Regions from separate parts of the Streptococcus iniae genome, predicted to be linked through region 1. Evidence: predicted binding sites of a transcription regulator. Region 1 holds the regulator's gene; each other region holds the start of a gene.
The links. Region 1 encodes NrdR, which represses ribonucleotide reductase genes. Its sites were predicted from a motif close to ACACNATATATNGTGT; they were not measured.
Positions count from the first base shown of each region.

Region 2: a site for NrdR is predicted at 1,656-1,671, ahead of nrdH (glutaredoxin-like protein NrdH). Genes of this name have one in related genera too.
Region 3: a site for NrdR is predicted at 2,610-2,625, ahead of nrdD (anaerobic ribonucleoside-triphosphate reductase). Genes of this name have one in related genera too.

Region 1 covers NZ_CP132230.1:1,594,026-1,598,561, forward strand. Annotated here, with positions in the region: gene der (ribosome biogenesis GTPase Der) at 1-646, opposite strand, end outside; gene dnaI (primosomal protein DnaI) at 697-1,599, opposite strand; gene Q9317_RS07905 (replication initiation and membrane attachment family protein) at 1,600-2,787, opposite strand; gene nrdR (transcriptional regulator NrdR) at 2,771-3,265, opposite strand; gene Q9317_RS07915 (HAMP domain-containing sensor histidine kinase) at 3,411-4,536, opposite strand, start outside.
Region 2 covers NZ_CP132230.1:668,071-672,606, forward strand. Annotated here, with positions in the region: gene nrdE (class 1b ribonucleoside-diphosphate reductase subunit alpha) at 1-1,279, opposite strand, end outside; gene nrdH (glutaredoxin-like protein NrdH) at 1,309-1,527, opposite strand; gene Q9317_RS03330 (phosphocarrier protein HPr) at 2,051-2,314, shown strand; gene ptsP (phosphoenolpyruvate--protein phosphotransferase) at 2,319-4,052, shown strand; gene Q9317_RS03340 (NADP-dependent glyceraldehyde-3-phosphate dehydrogenase) at 4,189-4,536, shown strand, end outside.
Region 3 covers NZ_CP132230.1:2,103,029-2,107,564, reverse strand. Annotated here, with positions in the region: gene feoB (ferrous iron transport protein B) at 1-796, shown strand, start outside; gene Q9317_RS10205 (FeoB-associated Cys-rich membrane protein) at 798-938, shown strand; gene Q9317_RS10200 (ArnT family glycosyltransferase) at 1,011-2,570, shown strand; gene nrdD (anaerobic ribonucleoside-triphosphate reductase) at 2,685-4,536, shown strand, end outside.

The DNA of each region.
Region 1 (4,536 bases):
TAGTATCAATGGCATCACGAGTTGTACCAGCAACTGGACTGGCAATAACGCGGTCTTCACCTAAAATAGCATTGATTAAACTAGATTTTCCAACATTAGGTCGTCCAATCAAACTAAATCGAATAATATCATCATTTTCTTCTGCTACTTCAACAGGTAAGTTTTCAACAATAGCATCCAAAACATCCCCTGTACCAATACCATGAACAGATGATACCGGGAAAGGCTCACCCAAACCAAGTGAGTAAAAATCATAAATGTCATTACGCATCTCTGGGTTGTCGACTTTATTAACGGCTAGAATGACCGGCTTATTGGTACGGTATAAAATCCTTGAAACATACTCATCAGCATCTGTAATCCCTTCTTTACCAGAAACAACAAATACAATAACATCTGCTTCTTCCATTGCGATTTGTGCTTGGTGCTTAATTTGCTCCATAAATGGGGCATCAACATCATCAATACCACCAGTATCAATCAATGAAAATTTACGATTGAGCCATTCTCCAGTTGTATAAATACGGTCACGGGTTACCCCTTCGACATCTTCAACAATGGAAATACGCTCCCCTGCAATTCGGTTAAATAGTGTGGACTTGCCAACATTAGGACGTCCAACAATGGCAACTGTAGGTAAAACCATGATTCTCCTTTTACTTATCTTATCTCTTGATAACTTGCTTTATCTTTAAATTAACGGCGATTTGCGCCTTCTAAATGAAATTCACGCGCTAGATAACGCACACGTTCCATAACACGTTTGGCTTGCCAAGTTTCATCAGAACCTTTAATGTTTGCCCATTTTCTCTCTAAATCATCAAAACTATAGTTAGAGGTGAAGAAAGTCGGCAATTCTTCAAGCATGCGATATTGCAAAATAACTTGCAAAACTTCATCACGAACCCATGATGTTGCTTGTTCTGCACCAATATCATCTAAAATTAAGACAGGAACAGTTTTAACAGCATCAATTTCTTCTTTAACTGAACCAGATGAAATGGCATTTTTAACATCAATTGTGAAACTTGGGAAATGTAATAGTGTTGTCGACACTCCCTTTTTCTCAGATAACTCTCTTGCCATAGCAGCCATGAGGTATGATTTCCCAATTCCCATATCCCCGTATAAATAGAGGCCTTTTTGTTCTAGTGACGGATAAGCTTCAACAAAATCAATGATTTCTGATAGCACAGCCATACGGCTTTGATTGGTAATGTCAAAGTCTGACATTTTGATATGACGGTATGATTTAGGAAGATTGACCAAATTAATCCGATCTGAAATTTCTGCCTTTTTCTTGGCCTCGATTAACTCCCGTGTTTCACGGTAAGACACATCAGCATACCCTTCATTCATCACTAAAATCGGAGCATAGCCCTTAGCAATATAAGATGGATCTGAATTGTTATACTTCTGACGCTCTAACAAAAACTGATTGAACTTCGATAAACTCAAATTAATGGTCTCTTGAGACAAATCATGTGATTGAATAAAGGCAGCAATCTCAGAATCTGAAAGGATTGTTTGAATCAAAGCTTCAGAATTCACATGCCTTTGCTGGTTCAGTTTAGATATGGTTTCACCAATTTTTTCCATCTATTCACCACCTTTTTTAAGTTTATTTAAGCGTTCCAAAGCTTCTTTTTTGAAATGGTCCATTCTAGCTTGGTCCTCAGCACTAGTTTCTTCCTGATAATTAGGATTACTCCACGTTGGGACATTTGAAGCTTTACTTTTAGCTTTGGTTGTCTTTGATTCCTGACGATCAGCAAAAGCACGCATTTTCAAAATAGCATCTTCAGCATAGTTAACCCCTTGATAAGCAAAATCATTTGCAATTTTTGTAATATAAGTCTTTTGCAAATTTGCCGTGTTGGTCTTACTAAAAGTATACATGACCATCACATTAATGACTTCATCAAGAAAATCCATCTGAGCCAGACGAGTTAAAATATCTCTTTCATCTTTTGTGACCCTTGCACGTCTTGCTTGTTTTATTTTTTCTAAAAATTGCAGAGCTGTCGAGCTTTTAGCTTCCTTAATGAGGGCTTGTTCTGGTGCAGTAAATTCTGACTGAGCTGCGCTAGTAGAATCAGCTTGCTTCTTTAACAAAATACGTTTCGGAGCAATTTTACCATTAATAGCCGTTTCCTTTGCAAGACGATAAGTATCAAACCATGTCATGTCAAACTGTTCTGACAAACTATAAAGAGAAATCACATCTTCTTGCTCATTTTGAAATTGTAAACCATCACGGTTCATCAAATTTCGGAAACTGTCCAAATCAAATTGAACCCCTTGCTTTTTCCCTTGACTGACCTGGCTTGGTTGTTTATCTATAACCGTACCATAGACATCTGAGAAACGTTTTGAAATATTTCTTGCTTCTTTAGGAATGCTGACAAGCAATTGAGAAATTGCAAGATCACCAATTTTTTGCTCTAAAAGGCGATAATAGACGGGATTAGCCAAAAACACATCATTGTCAAGGGTTGGTTGCAACTTAATCAAATAAAAATCTGGCAATTGGTAAAAAACCAGCAATTCCATCGCAGTCAATTGAACCAAAGCCTCTTCAAGTCTAGGCATCCCAATCTGCAAGTGATTTAAAATCTCACTAAATTTATGGCCTCTTCTGCCATCATCAAAAAAACTAGTCAAATATTGATAAACCGACACAGCATCACTTCCGATGATTGGAAGATAGAGTTGAATTAAATTATTGGAATTGCAGATGATTTTATTATGCTGAACATAATAAAACTCATTAATGGGTTTCATCATTCACACTACTCTTCTTTTTTGCTCTAACGCGTGTTGTGATTTGTTGGAGTAATTCCTCAATCTCATCAACATCTTTAAAACTCTTATAGACACTTGCAAAGCGAACATACGTGATTTCATCAAGCTCAGCTAGACCTTCCATAACGAGATTTCCAATTGCAGTGCTAGGTACTTCATTTTCATAATCCGCCCTGACCTTTTGTTCAATGCGCGAAATAAGCGTTTCAATATCAGTACTTGACACAGGTCTTTTTTGTGCACTTTGAACAACACCATTAAGAATTTTATCTCTTGAAAATTGTTCACGCGTACCATCTTTTTTGATAACTAATAATGGGAGTTCTTCTAAGCGTTCAAAGGTTGTAAAACGTGTATGACACTCTTCACATTCTCGTCGACGTCTGATAGTATTTCCATCTTCTGCCTGTCGACTATCAACAACACTTGATTTATTATTATTACATTTCGGACAACGCACGCAAACACCCCAATTCTATCAAAATAATCTAGTACTCTATTTTATCATATTATCAGCTATAACAAAAGGATATTCCTTTTAGATTCCTTATTATATTTTTGTAACGAAAAAACCCAGTCAATTGGAATTGACCAGGTTACACTTTTTATTCATCAAGTGGCAAATGCAAAATAAATATGGACCCTTGATTTAGAACACTCTTAACCTCCATGGAAAGGTGATAGCCCTCCACAATTTGTTCTAAAATTGAAAGGCCAATCCCCAAACCAGCTTGTGTGCTGGTTCGATTGCGAGATTTATCCGAGCGGTAAAACCGTTCAAAAATATGTTTAATATCCTCTTCAGAAATCCCTTCACCTCTATCACGAACAGTAACTAATGCTTCGTCCTCTTCGATTTTTAAGCCAATACTGATACGTTTTTCTGAACGCGAGTATTTAATAGCATTATCAATCAAAATAAGCAAAGCTTGCTCAAAATGATTTTTGTAAATTTTTACAGCTGTCTTAGTCTCTCGAGGTTCCCATTCAAAAACAAAGTCTTCTCTGAGAACCTTGAAGTTCCCAATGACGGTTTCTATTGAACTTTCAACAGTTGTTATGTCATTTTCATGCCCCTCAAAACTCCCTTGAACCCTAATCATATCTAGCATATCATTAATCATAATGGCCATACGATCAGCTTCATGAGCTGTAGCATTCAGACTTTCTTCTAAAATCTCACTATCATTTTTTCCCCCGCGTTGTAAAAGTCCAATATGACCTTTAATGATAGCAACAGGTGTTCTTAACTCATGACTAACATCACTAATAAAGCGAGATTGAAGGGTTGTGTATTTCTCAACCTTATCCAGCATCGTATCAAAGATAACTGACAGCTCCTCAATTTCATCACCGGACTTGATATGTGAACGCAAGGTTAGGTTGTTAGGATTCTCTGAAATATCACTCATAATCCCATGCAAATTATGTAATGGTTCTAAGAAACGTTTCGTTGATAATAAAATAATCACATAAGCTAAGCATGAACCAAAAAGTTCAACAAAGAGTAACCAAAAAAGAAGCCTTGCACGAATCATAAAATAATCTTCTAAATCCTGATAAATCTGTACGTAGCCAATTAATTTACCTGAGTTTTTAGAATACACTTTTTTAATAATTGAAAAACCTCGGTATTCCCCTTCAATACGGTCATCAAAAACCTCATCAATCGGACCTTTTAGTTTATACCTAACCTCTTCTTCATCAGTGGTAAAAATCATGTTCTTATGC
Region 2 (4,536 bases), 930 kb from region 1:
GCCCAAAGTCAGGAGAAGTCATCATATTTAAAATGTTAGTTGAGCCAAGGTTACATGAAATGTCAGTTCCCATTTCAACAAATTCTTGTGAATCATTGATGAGACTTGGTTTTTGAACTTGAAGAATCTCAGAACACAAGTTACTCATAATCACCTTTCCGTTAATTGGATTGGCTTTATTGGCAGTGTCAATATTAATGATATAAGGGTAACCGGATTCTTGTTGTAATTTTGAAATTTCAGTTTCTAAATCACGTGCCTTAATTTTTGTTTTAGCAATATTAGGATTGGCAACTAGCTCCTCGTATTTTTCAGTGATATCAATATAGTTAAATGGTATACCATATTCTTTTTCAATACTGTATGGGCTAAAGAGATACATATCTTCATTGTTGCGCGCTAACTCATAAAACTTATCTGGTACTGTTAAACCAAGTGACAGTGTTTTAACACGCACCTTTTCATCGGCATTTTCTTTTTTGGTTGAAAGAAAAGCAATGACGTCTGGATGGAAGATGTTAAGGTAAACGACACCTGCACCTTGGCGTTGACCAAGTTGATTTGAATATGAGAAACTATCTTCGAAAAGCTTCATTACAGGAACGACACCTGATGCAGCGCCAGCATATCCTTTAATAGGAGCACCAGCTTCACGCAAGTTTGATAAGGTAATACCTACGCCACCACCGATACGTGATAATTGTAAGGCAGAGTTGATAGAACGCCCAATAGCATTCATATCATCTGTTACTTGAATCAAAAAGCAAGAGACTAACTCACCACGACGGCTTCGACCTGCATTCAAGAAAGATGGAGTAGCAGGTTGATAACGTTGGTTAATCATTTCAATAGCTAAATCTTTAGCGAGTTCTTCATTGCCGTCAGCAAAGTAGAGGGCATTATACATGACGCGATCTTCAAGATTTTCAAGGTAATAGTTACCGTCGTTTGTTTTAAGGGCGTATTGTTGGTAAAATTTGTAAGCTGCCATGAATGATTTGAAGGAGAAGTTTTCTGCAGCAAGCAGGCTAGCTAGTTCTTCGATAAATTCGGGACGGTAGTTAGCAATAAACTCAGACTCCAGATAATCATTGTCAACAAGAAAAGCAATTTTTTCTGTAACAGAAGAAAACTGCTTGGTATTTGGAATAACATTTTCTTTGAAAAAAGCCTCGAGAGCTTCTTTATCTTTGTGTAATGGGATTTTACCATCAACAGGACGATTGATTTCGTTGTTAAGACGAAAATAGGAGATATCTCCAATATCTTTTAAACTCATAAAACTTTTCCTTACTTATATAATTTGTATTAAATAATTTCTTTTAATTTTGTTGGTTGGAAACCTGAAAAAACAAGTTTATCACTTTCGATAACAGGAGCAGAAGTGAATCCTAAACTTTTCACATAATCAATTTTTTCGGGATGGTCATCCATATTAATTTCTTGGAACTCTGCTCCATTTTGCTCTAGAAATTTTTTAGTCATTTTACATTGCATGCAATTATTTTTAGAATAGATAGTAATCATTTTGGTAGTGCTCCTTTATTTTTTCTCAAATGAGAAATCAGTACTCTAATAGCATATAAAAAATAGAGGTAAAAAGCAAGGTATTTGATTAATTAAACACAATATTTTGGGGCATGTTATTGCAGATGTTACTATATATAGTGCCTTAAAATTATCTGTCAATTCAGATATATAAATCTTTTAAAGCTGATAATGATGATATTTTTTCTTAAAGAATGCTAGTAATCCTGATAAATTTTTGATAGAACAAGACAATATTGAAAATTAGAGAAAAAGTTTCAAGAAAACAAAGAAACAACATGAAAGCCAAATTGATTTTTTCTAACAGGAGAGTCAATTGAGAATAGCTCTTGCCTTAGCAACGATAATTTGGGGATGAAAAAATAAGAAAAATATTTCAGCCTTTTTTCTTCCAAAAACATTTAATCTTGAAAATAAAAGAGCATTGTGCTATAATCTGATATTGTAAGGGTTATCATGTGATGGCTCGAAAAAACACAACTATTAAAAGGAGAACCATACTATGGCTTCAAAAGATTTTCACATTGTTGCAGAAACAGGAATTCACGCACGTCCAGCGACACTTTTAGTACAAACTGCTAGCAAATTTGCTTCAGACATCACTCTTGACTATAAAGGTAAAGCAGTAAACCTTAAATCAATTATGGGTGTAATGAGCCTTGGTGTTGGTCAAGGTGCTGACGTTACAATTTCAGCAGAAGGTGCTGATGCTGATGATGCAATTGCAGCTATCGAAGAAACTATGACAAAAGAAGGATTGGCATAAAAAAATGACAGAAATGCTTAAAGGAATTGCAGCCTCTGATGGTGTTGCTGTTGCTAAAGCATATCTACTAGTTCAACCGGATTTGTCATTTGAGACTGTTACAGTCGATGATACAAATGCAGAAGAAGCTCGCCTTGATGTTGCATTACAAGCTTCACAAGACGAGCTTTCTGTTATCCGCGAAATGGCAGTAGATAGCTTAGGCGAAGAGGCGGCGTCAGTATTTGATGCACATTTAATGGTTCTTTCTGATCCAGAAATGATTAGCCAAATTAAAGAAACTATTCGTGCAAAACAAACAAATGCTGAAACTGGTCTTAAAGAAGTGACTGATATGTTCATCACTATCTTTGAAGGAATGGAAGATAACCCATATATGCAAGAACGTGCAGCAGATATTAGAGACGTTGCAAAACGTGTCTTAGCACACCTTCTTGGGGTGAAATTACCAAACCCAGCTACAATCAATGAAGAGTCAATCGTGATTGCTCATGATTTAACACCTTCTGATACAGCGCAATTAAACAAACAATTTGTTAAAGCTTTTGTAACTAACATTGGTGGTCGTACAAGTCACTCAGCAATCATGGCCCGTACTTTAGAAATTGCTGCAGTTCTTGGAACAAACGATATCACAAAACGTGTTCAAGATGGTGATATTCTTGCTGTTAATGGTATTACTGGTGAAGTTATTATTAATCCTAGCCAAGAGCAAATTGTAGCCTTTAAAGAAGCTGGTGCAGCATATGCTAAACAAAAAGCTGAATGGGCATTATTAAAAGATGCTGAAACAGTAACTGCAGATGGTAAACATTTTGAACTTGCTGCCAACATTGGTACTCCAAAAGACGTTGAAGGTGTAAATGATAACGGCGCTGAAGCTGTTGGTCTATACCGTACAGAGTTTCTTTACATGGATTCACAAGATTTCCCGACAGAAGACGAACAGTATGAAGCTTATAAAGCAGTTCTTGAAGGAATGAATGGAAAACCCGTTGTTGTCCGTACTATGGATATCGGTGGAGATAAGGAACTTCCTTACTTCGACCTTCCACATGAAATGAACCCATTTTTAGGCTATCGTGCCTTACGTATCTCAATTTCTGAGACTGGAAATGCTATGTTCCGTACGCAATTACGTGCTTTATTACGTTCTTCAGTTCATGGTCAATTGAGAATTATGTTCCCTATGGTTGCACTTCTTACAGAATTCCGTGCAGCTAAAGCTATTTTTGATGAAGAAAAAGCTAACTTAATTGCTGAGGGTGTTGCTGTTTCGGACAATATCCAAGTTGGTATCATGATTGAAATTCCAGCAGCAGCGATGTTGGCTGATCAATTTGCTAAAGAAGTTGATTTCTTCTCAATTGGAACAAATGACCTTATTCAATACACAATGGCTGCAGACCGTATGAATGAACAGGTTTCTTATTTGTATCAACCATATAACCCATCAATCTTACGTTTGATTAACAATGTTATCAAAGCAGCTCACGCTGAAGGTAAATGGGCAGGTATGTGTGGAGAAATGGCAGGAGATCAACAAGCTGTACCATTATTAGTTGGTATGGGTCTTGATGAATTCTCAATGTCAGCAACATCAGTCTTACGTACACGTAGTTTGATGAAAACTCTTGATACTGCTAAAATGCGTGAATACGCACAACGTGCACTTACAGAGTGTTCAACAGCAGAAGAAGTACTTGAACTTTCAAAAGAGTACCTTCCTTCAAATTAATACAAAGGGAAGTTGGGTGACCAACTTCTTTTTGTCTAGGAATTGTTAAAATATTCAGAAAATGGTTGTGCCGTTTAGTTGAATTATCACTGAAAAGTGATAGAATAGTGGTACTATCAAAAAAGGAGATATGACTTTGACAAAACAATACAAAAATCTTGTTAACGGTGAGTGGAAACTTTCAGAGAATGATATTACAATTTATGCTCCAGCAACTGGCGAAGAGTTAGGAAGTGTTCCTGCAATGACGACACAAGAGGTTGATTTCGTTTATGCCTCTGCCAAAAATGCTTTGGAGGAATGGCGTCAACTTTCCTATGTTGAACGTGCAGCTTATTTGCATAAAGCAGCTGAAATCCTCGTTCGCGATGCTGAAAAGATTGGTGCCATCCTTTCCAAAGAAGTTGCTAAGGGATATAAAGCAGCTGTAAGTGAAGTGGTCCGTACTGCTGATATTATCAAGTATGCAGCTGAAGAAGGCATT
Region 3 (4,536 bases), 510 kb from region 1:
GATTGCACCGAGTGCTTATTTTATTGGAATTGCAACTATTGTTTTTTCCGGTATTGCTCTAAAAAAGACAAGAATGCTTGGAGGAGTGACAAGTCCTTTTATCATGGAACTTCCAGCTTATCATTTGCCAAATCTTCTGACTGTTTTAAGGTATGCTTTAGGTAAGGCTTGGAGCTTTGTCAAAAGAGCAGGGACTATTATTTTTGTGTGTACCATTTTGATTTGGTTTATGTCTTCTTATAACCTTAGGTTTGAGGCTGTAGAGACTGACAAAAGTATTCTTGCTAGTTTAGGGCATCTCTTGTCTTGGCTATTCATTCCGTTGGGTTTTGGTAATTGGCGAGCAACAGTAGCAACAGCAACAGGTCTACTTGCTAAGGAGACTGTGGTTGCCACCTTTGGTATTTTATACCATCAAAATGATGCTACTGAGACTAGTAAGGCCTTATGGTCAAGTCTGCAAGCAGATTACAGCTGGTTATCTGCCTACTCTTTTTTAGTTTTTAATCTTTTATGTGCGCCTTGTTTTGCGGCTATTGGTGCTATTAAGAGGGAAATGAATCATTTGAGATGGTCTCTTGTTGCTATTGTATTTCAAACAGGTCTTGCCTATGTGATAAGTTTAATCATTTATCAATTAGGACTGTTGTTACTTGGAAAACCGGTGACGGTATTTTCTGTAGTTGCAATGCTTTCTTTGTTAAGTTTGATATATTTTGTTTTGCGTCCTTCTAAATCGGAGATGCCAACGGTTATTAATTTGGAAGAATTGAAAAAAATGAGTTCGGAGAAATAAAATGTCAACCCTAATTATTGCCTTAATTATTCTTATTCTTGCGCTACTTAGTTTATCTTATTATCGTAAACAAAAAGGGTCCTGTGGCGATTGCCAATGCAGTTGTCCAGTTAAGGACCAAATGAGCAAATATAAACCCTAGTAGTATGGTCTGAAATTGACTAAATAGTAGATTCTGATATACTTGTACTATGACATTTCAAGGAGAAGACCTGTGACTCATTTTAATGAAGAAACCCTATCAGAACGTGATAATTCTGAATATAACGATGGACCAAGACTGCATACAAGTAAGTATGAAACAAAGGTTCCTAGTTTACATAAAATCCATATTATGTTATTAAGCTTGGCAGTAGCTTTGCTAAGTGTAGCCAATCCCTTATTAACAGATGCGGCAAATAGTTTACAATCGCAAAACCTCTATGTTGGGATGATGTTAACGAAGGGGCAAATCCCTTATAGTGATGTTTTTTCAACTGGTGGGATGTTGTATTTTGTTCTAATAGCCTTGAGTTATAAACTTGGCACCTCCCTCTTTTTAGTTGTGGTTCAAGCTTTCTGTTTCTATATGACGGGCATTTATTTCTATAAACTCATCAATTATTTTACGGCTAGTCAAAAAGTGTCGTCAGCTTTTTCTTTGCTTTATTACCTCTTTTCATTTGCTCTTGGTTTTGGTGGCTTGTATTCAATACAATTTGCCTTACCATTTGTCATGATGTCCTTATGGTTTTTAACCAAGTATTTTGTTAACTTGGTCAAGGATGAAGCCTTTATCCTATTTGGCTTTTCAGGCGCTATGGCTATGCTGATTGAGCCGCAGGCTATGTTGTTTTGGCTGTTAGCAGCAGTGACAATTATTATTTATAACATTAAGGAAAAACATATTGCAAGAGGATTTTATCAGCTTTTAGCGGCTATATTAGGGATGCTTTTTGTTTTCTATACAGCTGGTTATTTTATTCTAAATCTGCAAATCCTAGGACCTTATTTTGCACAGGCAGTTAAGTATCAGTTTACTTATTTTGCATCGGGTAATTTATCACTGGCTTATTCAGTATTGTATTATCTTGTTTTGGCTTTAGGTTTAGGGCTTTTAACAGGACCGATTTATGTGATTGGTCATTTGAAAAATGCTGAAGATCGTATGGTTAAGGCATTGTTGGTCTTATTAGTTGTCTTTTATTTATTGCTTGCGCTTTTATCACAAGATATGCAAAGTTATCATTTATTGCCAGTCTTACCTTTTGCTTTAATTTTGACAGCTTTGCCAATTGCAGAGAAATTCTTGGGTCAATTTGATCGTTTAACGCATCGTCGCAGTAAAGTCAAAAAAGGGACAAGCCGTGTTATTTCACTCTTTTTGTCCCGACATTTATTTTTGCCGATTGTGTTATTGTTGCTGTCACTCTTTCTTCCAGTGAAGAATTATCTGACACAATTCCAACTGAATCATACCCGTCAGGAAGTAGCAACTTATATTGCAAAGGAAACAAAGGAATCAGATAGGATTTTTGTCTGGGATGATAATGCAAGGATTTACTTAAGCAGTCAACGTAAAGTTGCTTCACAATTTCCATCTGCTGATGTTAATCTGAAAAAAGAAAGCCATCAAAAGATTTTAGAAGATGAACTGTTACAAAAATCGGCTGCCTATATTGTCATCAATAAGAATAAAAAAATGCCAGATAAAGTCACTAAAATTATTGAAAAAAACTATAAAATTGATAAGACAAGTAACTTATCACCATTTCTTATTTTAAAAGTAAATTAGAGTAAAATAACAATATCTTGTGTTAGGTGTAAAATCAAAACACAAGATATTGTTTTTTGTGTTGATTTTTTTAAATTCAATGATATAATAGTTCAGTAAGGAGAAATTGAAAAGATGACACAAGATAATGAAAAAGTAATCGTTCAACCAGACATAAAAGTAATCAAACGAGATGGCCGTTTGGTAAATTTTGACACGACTAAAATTTACAGTGCCCTTCTAAAAGCCAGTGTTAATGTTACCAAAATGTCACCACTGGTTGAAGCAAAATTAGAAGCTATTTCAGATCGTGTTATCGCTGAAATTTTGGAACGTTTTCCAAACAATATTAAAATTTATGAAATTCAAAATATTGTTGAGCATGAATTGTTAAGTTCAAACGAATATGCTATTGCTAAGGAATATATTAATTACCGCACGCAACGCGATTTTGCGCGTTCTCAAGCAACAGATATTAATTTCTCTATCGATAAATTATTAAATAAGGACCAGTCGGTTGTTAATGAAAATGCAAACAAAGACAGTGATGTTTTTAACACGCAACGTGATTTAACAGCAGGAATTGTTGGTAAATCTATTGGTCTTAAAATGTTGCCAGCTCATGTGGCTAATGCCCATCAAAAAGGTGATATTCATTACCATGATTTAGACTATAGTCCATACACGCCTATGACAAATTGTTGTTTAATTGATTTCAAGGGTATGTTGGCAAATGGATTCAAAATTGGCAATGCTGAAGTTGAAAGTCCAAAATCAATTCAAACAGCGACAGCTCAGATTTCTCAAATTATTGCAAATGTGGCTTCAAGTCAGTATGGAGGCTGTACTGCAGATCGTATCGATGAATTTTTAGCCCCATATGCGGAGCTCAATTATCACAAACACATGGCTGATGCTGAAAAATGGGTTGTTGAAGATAAGCGTGAAGAGTATGCTTATGAGAAAACTCAAAAAGACATTTATGATGCTATGCAGTCTCTAGAATATGAGATTAATACTCTTTTTACTTCAAATGGTCAAACGCCTTTTACGTCACTTGGTTTTGGTCTTGGGACGTCTTGGTTTGAACGTGAAATTCAAAAGGCAATTTTGGAAATTCGTATTAAGGGGCTTGGAAGTGAACATCGTACAGCTATCTTCCCTAAGTTGATTTTTACAGTTAAACGTGGCTTGAACTTAGAGACAGACTCACCTAACTATGATATTAAGCAGTTAGCTCTTGAATGTGCGTCTAAGAGAATGTACCCAGATATGTTGTCTTATGATAAAATCATTGACTTGACGGGCTCTTTTAAAGCACCGATGGGTTGTCGTTCTTTCTTGCAAGGTTGGAAAGACGAAGATGGCAATGATGTGACTTCTGGTCGTATGAATCTAGGTGTTGTAACCTTGAATTTGCCAAGGATTGCTATGGAAGCAAATGGCGATATGGACAAGTTCTGGGAACTTTTTGAGGAGCGTCTTTCAATTGGTAAGGATGCTTTGGTTTACCGGGTAGAACGCGTTAAGGAAGCGACACCAGCAAATGCACCGATTCTCTATCAGTACGGAGCTTTTGGGAAGCGTCTTGAAAAGACTGGTCATGTTGATGAGTTGTTTAAGAACAGACGGGCGACAATTTCATTAGGTTATATTGGTTTATATGAAGTTGCTTCAACTTTCTATGGTGGAGAGTGGGAGGACAATCAGGAAGCCAAAGATTTTACCATTGCTATTATAAAAGCGATGAAAGATGCATGTGAGTCTTGGTCTCAAGAATATGGTTATCACTTCTCTGTTTACTCAACGCCGTCAGAAAGTTTGACAGATCGTTTTTGTCGTTTAGATACTGAAAAATTTGGAATTGTTGAAAATATTACGGATAAGGAATACTATACGAATTCATTCCACTACGATGTTCGAAAAAATCCAACACCATTTGATAAATTAGATTTTGAAAAGGTTTATCCAGAAGCAGGTGCTTCAG